One region of the Paenibacillus sp. P4_A7 genome, then DNA from elsewhere that is predicted to be linked to it. Evidence: riboswitches for the same ligand, from Rfam matches in the RefSeq annotation. Region 1 holds a riboswitch; each other region holds the start of a gene.
The links. Region 1 has a riboswitch for cyclic di-AMP ahead of AC1DWN_RS03265 (hypothetical protein). Riboswitches for the same ligand answer to the same signal wherever they lie in the genome.
Positions count from the first base shown of each region.

Region 2: it holds a riboswitch for cyclic di-AMP, as region 1 does, so the genes downstream of both, AC1DWN_RS01640 (ubiquitin-like domain-containing protein) here and AC1DWN_RS03265 (hypothetical protein) in region 1, are expected to answer to the same signal.
Region 3: it holds a riboswitch for cyclic di-AMP, as region 1 does, so the genes downstream of both, AC1DWN_RS13585 (C40 family peptidase) here and AC1DWN_RS03265 (hypothetical protein) in region 1, are expected to answer to the same signal.

Region 1 is NZ_JBFUHJ010000011.1:27,505-30,781, forward strand. Features, by position in the region: cyclic di-AMP (ydaO/yuaA leader) riboswitch at 43-218, opposite strand; cyclic di-AMP (ydaO/yuaA leader) riboswitch at 678-875, shown strand; cyclic di-AMP (ydaO/yuaA leader) riboswitch at 1,009-1,199, shown strand; gene AC1DWN_RS03265 (hypothetical protein) at 1,321-1,728, shown strand; gene AC1DWN_RS03270 (potassium-transporting ATPase subunit F) at 1,874-1,951, shown strand; gene kdpA (potassium-transporting ATPase subunit KdpA) at 1,991-3,277, shown strand, end outside.
Region 2 is NZ_JBFUHJ010000005.1:60,537-63,813, forward strand. Features, by position in the region: gene rnmV (ribonuclease M5) at 1-163, opposite strand, end outside; gene AC1DWN_RS01640 (ubiquitin-like domain-containing protein) at 340-1,488, opposite strand; cyclic di-AMP (ydaO/yuaA leader) riboswitch at 1,734-1,915, opposite strand; gene AC1DWN_RS01645 (TatD family hydrolase) at 2,100-2,873, opposite strand; gene AC1DWN_RS01650 (HD domain-containing protein) at 2,891-3,277, opposite strand, start outside.
Region 3 is NZ_JBFUHJ010000085.1:11,553-14,829, reverse strand. Features, by position in the region: gene AC1DWN_RS13595 (M1 family metallopeptidase) at 1-467, shown strand, start outside; gene AC1DWN_RS13590 (hypothetical protein) at 495-1,304, shown strand; cyclic di-AMP (ydaO/yuaA leader) riboswitch at 1,655-1,805, shown strand; gene AC1DWN_RS13585 (C40 family peptidase) at 1,809-2,285, shown strand; gene AC1DWN_RS13580 (cryptochrome/photolyase family protein) at 2,448-3,277, shown strand, end outside.

The DNA.
Region 1 (3,277 bases):
ACGGGCTTCTTTCGCATCATCATGCGAAGAAAGTACGGGTAACGGTTCTCTCACAATACGCTTACGAGGTTAGCTGACGGATTCGGGCTTGCGAGCGCCCTACCTGCGACATGCTTTCAGCATGCCTTACAGGATTCACCCCATGAGGGATTCTAGCTTACGAATACCTTCGTTTGGATCCCCCGCATCCCTATTCGGGATTTATGCGTTTTGGATAAGCAGCAGATGCCCATCCTTATTTGAATCAGTATGGTATTGAACTGAATATTACTCCGGCGGTATAAAAATGTAAACCCCAATTTGAGCATTCCTTGGTTATAATTCCACCAATTTAGTCGATGAAAGCGCATCAATCTACATCATGCCTTTATTATCTGCCATATTGCTTCTTCAAGCTGACTATTTTGCAATAAGCAAGAGATACCGAGATAATACTAGCTACACGGAGTATATAGGGGGTGTGATGGTTATAAGATCCCTCTAAGTGCCGTTTATTGTAAAATTTGAATCATAGTTATTCTTTACAGAAATTTTTGTCAGGCGTATGATTCATCTCAGGATTCATACAACGTTTCCTTCTTAGAACGCTTAATTTTCACAAGCGTAAACGGCTGTCGCCGTCTTCTACGGCAAAAGCTTTCGTTTCGCGGTGATAGATAAGTACGTTTATAAGTGAATACTTATAAATCCTTATCTATAAAGAAAAACGGGGGAACCACATGAAAGTGTTGCACGGACGGTGTGAGAGCTGTTCTGGTGTGATGCTTGGGGTGAATCCCGGTCACAGGAATGCAGTTCATTCCTGAGGACTGGGTAGGGCGACTCTCACCGCCCGAATCCGTCAGCTAACCTCGTAAGCGTGGTATAGGCAGCATCTATAAATGAGGATTCATTCATTTGATAAGTGTTGTTTTGGAGAGAGAGGATGATGAAGCTTGTAATCGGAAGCTACGACCACAGGGCGTAAAGGCTGTGGTTTTTTAAAATATAGAAAATATGTTTCACCATGCATCTTTATCGCTGAATCCTTGAACAAAGGAACGGGGGAACCAACAGCAGCCGTGATCATCGAAGTCCGAGCGGGACAACGTATCCGGCGCATGGGGTGAATCTTATGTGCAAGCTACTTGTACATAGGTAGGGCGACTCTCACGCCCGAATCCGACAGCTAACCTCGCAAGCGTATCGAGAGAGGCAACGACTATCGTGCGAAAGTCACGGATTTATTTCCTGTGCCTTCAGAAGCCGCGAGAAGAGTTCCTCTTCTAGCAGGCTTCTTTTTTGTTGTCTTCTCTTCAACTAACCAGGAGGAGAATCGAAATGATAGAACCAGAATACATCCTTGTATCTGCACCGAACCATACAGGCGAAGGCTTCATTCGTCACCTAATCGCTCAAGGATTTCCTGTCGCCGCAATCGTGAACAACTCCGAAGAAAAGCGAAGAATGGAATTGCTTGGAGTGAAGCGGATTCTGATGGTAGATACGAAAGATATAAACACTTGGACTGTGCCCGATTTCTCTGTAGGGAAAGTGTTCCTATTCGAAAGAAGCTTTACCCTATGCTGCCGATATATTCAGCTCTGCAGGAAATGGACGTCTAAACCGATTTACGTCATTACACACACGAATAACCCTCGTATGATTTATAAAGCTGTGGGGGCCAATTATATCATCTATACCACGAGCAGCGAGGTATCGTTTCTTGGCAGAATGCTAATGGAATGATGGAATTCAATAATCGAAAATACGGGGAGTGAACGTACATGTTGGATGTGTACATGGTATTGATTCTAGCCGCGACCTTTGGGTTATTTTCCGCATTTTTATTTTGGTGCGAACGCGTTATTCAGGATTCGGGAGGCGAACGAAAATGATCATCGTCTACATTTTTACGGTGCTTATCTTTGTATATTTGGGTTACGCCTTAATTAACCCAGAGAAATTTTAACTTTTTTCAACAAAGCTCTCTGAGGAGGATATGTAAAACATGGGCATTTTTCAAATTGCTATCGTTATTATCATATTGGTGCTGCTCGTTAAACCTTTGGGCACCTATTTGTTTCACGTATTCTCAAACGAAGAAAACCGGACGGATAAATGGTTCTCTTTTGCAGAACGCCCTATTTATTGGCTGCTCGGTTTAAAAGATCGCAAGGGAATGACTTGGAAAGTTTATGCACTTAGCTTCATTATTACGAACATTGCACTCGTCGCCTTCGGTTATTTTATATTACGGATGCAGAAGTTTCTGCCCTTTAACCCGAATGGTATCGACAACATGGAACAGACGCTATCATTCAATACCATTATTAGCTTTATGACGAATACAAATCTTCAGCATTACAGCGGAGAAACCGGCTTGTCCTACTTCTCGCAAATGGCTGTTATTACGATGCTGATGTTCACCTCCGCCGCTACAGGCTTGTGTGTAGCCATTGCATTCGTAAGAGCCATTACGAGCAAGGGCGGAACGATCGGAAACTTCTTTCAAGATTTTGTAAAAGCGAATGTTCGTGTATTTTTACCGCTTGCGTTCATCGTCATGTTAGCGCTTGTGGCGCTGCAGGTTCCGCAAACGCTCGATTCTACATTAAAGGTAACGACTTTAGAAGGTGCAGAGCAGCAAATAGCAATCGGTCCGGTCGCTTCACTTGAATCGATTAAGCATTTAGGAACAAACGGTGGAGGGTTTTTCGGAGTTAACTCCGCACATCCATTTGAAAATCCAAACCCGCTTACTAATGTAATCAATATTTTATCGATGTGGTGCTTAGCGGCTGCATTGCCGTATACGTTCGGATTATTTGCCAAAAACCGCAAGCAGGGCTGGGTTATTTTCTCGGCCATGATGATTTTGTTTCTTGCTTTCTTGTCTCTCAATTATTTCTCCGAGACCAAGGGCAACCCTGTTATGAACGAGCTCGGCATCGATGCCTCCCAAGGAAGCATGGAAGGAAAAGAGGTTCGTTTCGGTTTAGCCCAATCCAGTCTGTTCACAACCGTAACCACAGCAGCGACAACAGGCAGTGTCAACAATATGCATGACACGCAGACGCCGCTTGGCAGCATTACACCTCTAGCACTAATGATGCTCAACAACGTGTTCGGCGGCAAGGGCGTTGGTTTGATTAACATGCTGATGTACGCGGTTCTGGCTGTATTCCTTGCTGGTTTGATGGTCGGAAGGACACCAGAATTTCTCGGACGGAAGATCGAAGCTCGCGAAATGAAATTGATCGCGATTGTGATTTTGGTCCATCCGTTCATCATCCTA
Region 2 (3,277 bases), on a different contig from region 1:
CCGTAAAAATAATAACGCCGCGCCGTTCGTTAGCCAGAGCAATCCGCCGCAATACATCCTCACCAATTGCCGACCCATTCGTTTCAATCGTATCCGCTTCTACTGCTCGTTTTATAGCTATGGTATCATCCTTACCTTCAACGACAATGATCTCTTTGATCACGAAGACCATTCCCTTCCTTAATTATTTCACTTGCTTTAACATCTAAGGATGGCCACTGCTTTACTGTTACTATTAACCTAACTAGTCCGCAAACATACAAAAAGAAGAGGCATTGCCTCTCCTTATGATGGCATATTTAATTGGAATTTACGATATGATGATGATGACCCCATAAATCAGCTTGCAGTAGGTTTATTTGGTCCTAATAAATAGACTGTGTAACCCTTCTTCTTGCCGAACTTATCGACACTCTTAGTGCTATCAAAATAAATATCGATTTTATTTCCTTTAATGGCCCCGCCTTTATCTTCTGCACGGCGGAAACCTATACCTTCGATGTATACCCACCAACCAATAGGAATAACTTTCGGGTCAACCGCAATGGTCCGTCCTTCTTTCACACGCGTACCTGATGCAGTGATTCCATACCAAGGATGCGAAGCATCCTTTCCTGTTGATTCCTCATCTGCAGAATAGGCAGTTAAGGTGAAGTTTTTTATTACCTTCTTCGCCTTAAGCTTTACACCATTCTTAGTCAGTGTTGGAACACTTTGAGTCTTATTTGAAAGTACCGATACTTTAGGCTCTTCCTTCTTTGAGCCGACTGCTACAACCTGATCGACTGATGCTGTCTGCACAACCTTGTTGACCGACTTCTTTGATACCAATATACCATCTTCATATTGTTTCTCGATTCGCTCGACAACAAGCCCTTCCTTACCGGTCTTCACTAGCTTTTCCTTACCCTTTTCCAGCGTTGGATCGTCTTTCTTCACGATAGAGAACGGCAATACATGTTTCGTTTCCGATACCTTCGTATCGACACGAACTACAGTAACCGTCGTTTCCGCATTAATGACTGATTCCAGCGGAGGTGATACTTTATCTTGACCACGAACAGGAATATTTAATTCCTCGATCGCCGCCTGCACTGTTCTCTCTGTCGTGTATACAGTCGATGCCTTGCCATCAGCCTTCACAATTACCGGTATCGCTTGAGTTACCTCAATACGATCTCCGTCCTTTATCGCCGCGTTAAGCGGCTTTGACACCTCATCATGTGGTCCAATTGCGATAGCTTGTTCATCCAGTAGGCGTTGCAGGACCCATTGCTTCGTTTCAACAACGGTTTCTTGTCCATTCACTACTACGGAGACGCTTTTGACAGCCGTTCCGTACAACAACACCAAAAACATGAAAGTCATAGCGATTGAGATAATAGCACTCAAAAGAATCAAACGCAAGTTTTCACGCTTCCATCGCAATGCGAAAGACATGCTGGATGATCGTTTCCCATGGGTGTCCTTTACTTGGAATAATCCCACTTCATCGGTCCTCCTTCATAGCCCCGCCGCCAAGTGTTACGCATGATACAACTGACGCGACTATAGTATATTGGCGTGCAAGCACGCAAACCAGTAATGCTATCTAACCTCCCATCCCCATCTCTAACCCTATGTKGACAAAATCCGGTTTATTCGAAAATAAAAAGAAGCCGTCGACAGAGGATCTGTTTCGTGGCTTCCCGGGTTTTTACACTAGGGATACAGAAAAAAAGGGCACGAGGTTTGATCACTCTCTATGAACGCTTACGAGGTTAGCTGACGGATTCGGGCAAGAGAGCAGCCCTATTCGTAGTACAATGCTCATGGCATCGGCTATGAAATTCACCCCTGAAGAATTCAAAATGCGGTACATTTTCCCGCATTTGGTTCCCCCGCTCTCCGAATGGAGATTAAGCGTAAACTGGAAATCCAATACAAATGTTTAATGCTCTGAGATGAATCATACCTTCATCTGAGCCTAGTTGTAAAGATGCGATAAAAGACGATTTTAGCTAAAAAGAGGGGTAATGATGGTAAAAATCGGCGAATACTCGCTTAAAAATCAGTTTTTACGCCCTATATGTCCCTAAATCTCTCGAATACACGCAATATCACTCAATAGCAAAACATTTTTTTCCATTTTCACTCGTAATTGATGCGATTTCATCTACTGTTTTGCCTAATAATTCGGCTATTGTCTCAGCTACTCGAGACACATAAGCAGACTCATTTCGCTTCCCACGATATGGACTTGGAGCTAAATATGGGGCATCCGTTTCGATCAATAAACGGTCGAGCGGAACTCTCTTGACCACCTCTTTTGGAACTCGTGCATTTTGGAAAGTAACAGGCCCGCCAAATGAAATATAAAAGTTCATATCCAAGCATTGCTTAGCGGTCTCCCAGCTGCCTGAAAAGCAGTGCATCACACCGCCGACCTCTGCCGCGTTTTCTTCCTGAAGGATACGAATGACATCCTCATGCGCATCACGGTTATGAATGACAATTGGTTTTCTAACCTTGCGTGCAAGTCTAATTTGCTCTCGAAACACGCGCTGCTGTACCTCTTTGGGCGACGTATCCCAGTGGTAATCCAGTCCAATTTCCCCGATAGCTACGACCTTCTTATGGGCGCATAAACGCTCGATCCATTCTAGGTCTTCAGGAAGCATATCTATACTGTCAACTGGGTGCCAGCCAACAGCCGCATAAATAAAATCATATTGCTCAGCAAGTGCCATAGTCGTCGGAATTGTTTCGCGATTAAAGCCTATATTCACAAGCATATGTACGCCTGCAGCCCTTGCTCGTTCTATAACCTCTGTGCGGTCCTCATCGAACTTCGTCGAGTCTAAATGTGTATGGGTATCAAACAGTAATGTCATGTTAATGTTAGGCTCCTTTAATCGAGTTTAAATAGTTTTTTTAGCGAGTTGTTTAATAAATGCGCAGATTGCTTCAACGGCTCCTCAGGGTAGTACAAATGATATTGCCCTTGATGCAGTCCAGTAATAGAACGAACGATGTCGGATTTAGCAGATATTTCACTGATTTCTCCTTGATTATCTAACAACAAAATCGGCGCTTTTCCTTCCTTTTCTCCCTCTTTTTTATCTGGTCGATAAACGTCATATGGCAGGTCAAATGGGAAATCAATCATCATATGATAGTCAGGATGTAATCCTATAGAAAGGAAGCCATTACTTATTTCATTTAATAATTCTTCATCCGGGTTTTCAATCGTAATATATTTGTATAATTTGCGATTCATGAAACGATCGCACAAGTC
Region 3 (3,277 bases), on a different contig from region 1:
TCAAGCATCCTTCTACTGCCGACTTCCAGCGCGTTGTCGAGCAGGTAACGAAAACGAAGTGGCATGATTACTTCAATCAATACGTTTATCACAACCAAATGGCCGATTTTGCTGTAGAAGCGATCCAAGTAAAGCCAGTTAAGCAGGATGGCGTACAAATGTACGAATCAACCGTTCTCATTAAAAAATATGGTGGTATCAACGGTTCGATTCCAATTACTATGCAGTTCAAAGACGGCATGACCGTAACAAAGCAATGGAATGCAGACAGCTCTCATATTCAATATAAGCAGGTTCACACTGCTCCACTTGTATGGGCCGTCGTCGATCCAGAACACAGAAATGTACTAGACAACAAGCTGATCAACAACTATATGCAAGCGCAGTTGCCTGATGAAACACGCACAAGGTGGAGCCTCGGCGTTTCGAAATTGATTGAAGGGCTGCTTGGGTCATTCAGCTGGTAAGTATATGGGTTCAAGGAGCGATAAAAGATGAAGATATATATGAAGCAAGGCTGGTCCCTGGCAGTCAAACATTTTTATCTCGTGATCTTACTTTTTCTGTATCAATTGCTTTGGGGGTTCTTTCTGTACCGTTTTATTGATTCTGTCGTAGCGCCGCTATTACGACGTTTCCCCAGCGCTTCTCCATCTGATAACGCCGTTCAGCTGTTCATGACAGAAGCCCAGTTTCAGCTAATCAAAACGGATCTGGTGTCTCCCTACTTATGGATGCTTGGTGGACTGTTCGCCATTCGGATGCTGCTGACACCTTTGTTCAATGCCGGACTATTCTATTCTCTGCACCAAGCCAGAAGTAACGGCAGCACCCGTTTCCTTGAAGGCATTAAGAAGGCCTGGAAGCCCGTTCTGCTCTTATACTGGGTGGAAACTGTACTTACGTTAGCTCCTGCTTGGTGGCTGCTGCCACGCGCCTTCGGTTCCTTTTTGCATAGCGGCTCGGTACCCAATCTACTACAAACGATGCTTCCTAGTACCGTAATATGGATTCTATGGGCAACAGTGCTTCATCTGCTTTTTCTAGCGATGCAATTCGGTGCTGTATCAGGCGAGGGCGTGTTCCGCTACTTATGGCATTCCATCAAAAACTTCCTTACCTATGCTTCCATCTCGTTGATCATGTGGGCTATCGGTGCAGGAATTGGACTCGTCGTTACAAGTCTATCGCTAATCTGGGCCGGACTGTTCGCACTCATCCTACATCAAGGCTATAACCTAGTACGCACGCTTATGAAGGTATGGACGATCGCAACGCAGTACGATTCCTTGCAAATGAAATAACTAGTTATTAGAGCCTCCCTTTCTGCGCTGCAGCGTAGGTTGAGAGGCTTTTTAGTATGAAAATTTTCTAATCTTTCAATGTAAAACCGCGTAGAATCGTGCTTTCTAGCTATTTCAACTTGTCCATGCAGCAAAGGAGCTACCGGTCTATTCGGTATATTTTAAGGAGTGTATACATAATTAATGAAATTGAGTTATTCCTTTTTAGTTAGAAAGAACTACTCAAAGATGTTTATATTACATGAAAAATGTTTAAACGAACCTTTTAGTCAGAAAGTTCCATGAGAATTATTAGAAATTAACAGTAAAGGCAGGAGATCAATGAAAATAATCGAATAATTCTTCAAAGCAATACAAACCTGCCAAATTCCCTAACGGGAAACGGGGGAACCACTTTGGGTGAATTGATTCCGACGTCTGACTCGTTCAGCGCCTGAGGAATCATAGGGAACCTTCAACCGAACCCCACAGCTAACCTCGTCGGCACTGGAAGGAGCTTTACAATTGAAGAAGATTAGCGCATTACTTTTAGGTTTAGTACTCATCCTTACTTTTCAAGCGGGAAGCGTTTTCGCAGACTCCAAACTAGACGGATATATCAATGATGTTATTGGTAGCCCGTACAAAGGTGGAGGAAATACGTCGAAAGGCTTCGATTGTTCCGGTTTTACTACCTATGTGTTCGATAAAATGGGCGTGGATCTTCCCCGTACATCTACATCCCAAGGTAAGTCAGGCAAGAAGGTCGCTAAAGCAGACCTAATTGCGGGAGATCTCGTGTTCTTCGACACGTCTGGCGGCAATAATGGCGCTATATCCCATGTTGGCATTTATATTGGAGATGGTAAGTTTGCACACGCCTCCACATCCAGAGGGGTAGTAACAGACAAACTTGACTCCTCTTATTATGAGAAACGTTTCGTGACAGCACGTCGTGTGATGTCAATGGACACTTTCGAGAAATTTGCTGACGAACAATAAAGTAGAGTAAGCACCCTTCTACCTAGGATGCTACAGTAAGTTCTTACAGCCAAGCCGCAGTAGTTTGTCCTTGTCGACAAACCACATGCGGCTTTGTTGTTTCTATTTCACTGATGAGTGGGATAAGCTTATAACCTGCTGCTTTGAAGGGAGCTATATCCGATGTATTTATTTATTCATCGCAAGGACTTGCGCGTTTCCGATCTCCGCGCATTTGATTATTTACGCACTAAGAATACAATGGGCATCCATTTACTTATATTAGATCCGATTTTAACAGGTGAAGGTCAGCTCACAAGCCATAGTGGACGTAATTTCATTGGCCAAGCAGCCTCCTTATTGCATAGCTACTCCGAAGCTCAGAAAGAATTGCATGTTTTATACGGCGATCCAGTAGAGATCGTAGAGGCGCTGCTGCAACAGCATTCCATTGATGAGATTATCGTGCATGCAGACTATACCCCCTACTCCCGCAGCCGCGATGAGAGGCTGCAGCAAGCCGCGTTTAAGCTAGGCAGTCGCTGGTTGTCTATTGAGGATGCGTCGCTTGCTGATTTAGAGAGCTTTCAAGCTTTTGCTAGACGCTCTGAACCCTACAAAGTATTTACGCCATTCTACCGAATGTGGAGCAGCTACATGCTGCAAAGTTATACCCCTATGGGCACAGCAACCATTCACGACCTTACTACGTTATGTGAAATAAGTGGAAGTATCTCATCCCGCTTCTCCTTGCCTAATCATGCCTCTTGTGCGCTTGGTGAGTCGACGGCCGGATATGGCCCCGCTAAATCCACTGGCAAGCTGGATCGATTTGTTCGAGAACGATTAGCCATCTATGCGAATAGCCGTGATGCTTACGCTGAAGAGCAATCGAGCGGTCTCTCTCGTTTCTTGAATACGGGAGCTATTTCAGCACGTCAAGCCTATGAGACCACGCTTGGATTGCCAGGCGCGGACGCATGGCTTAGGCAGCTGGCATGGCGTGACTTTTA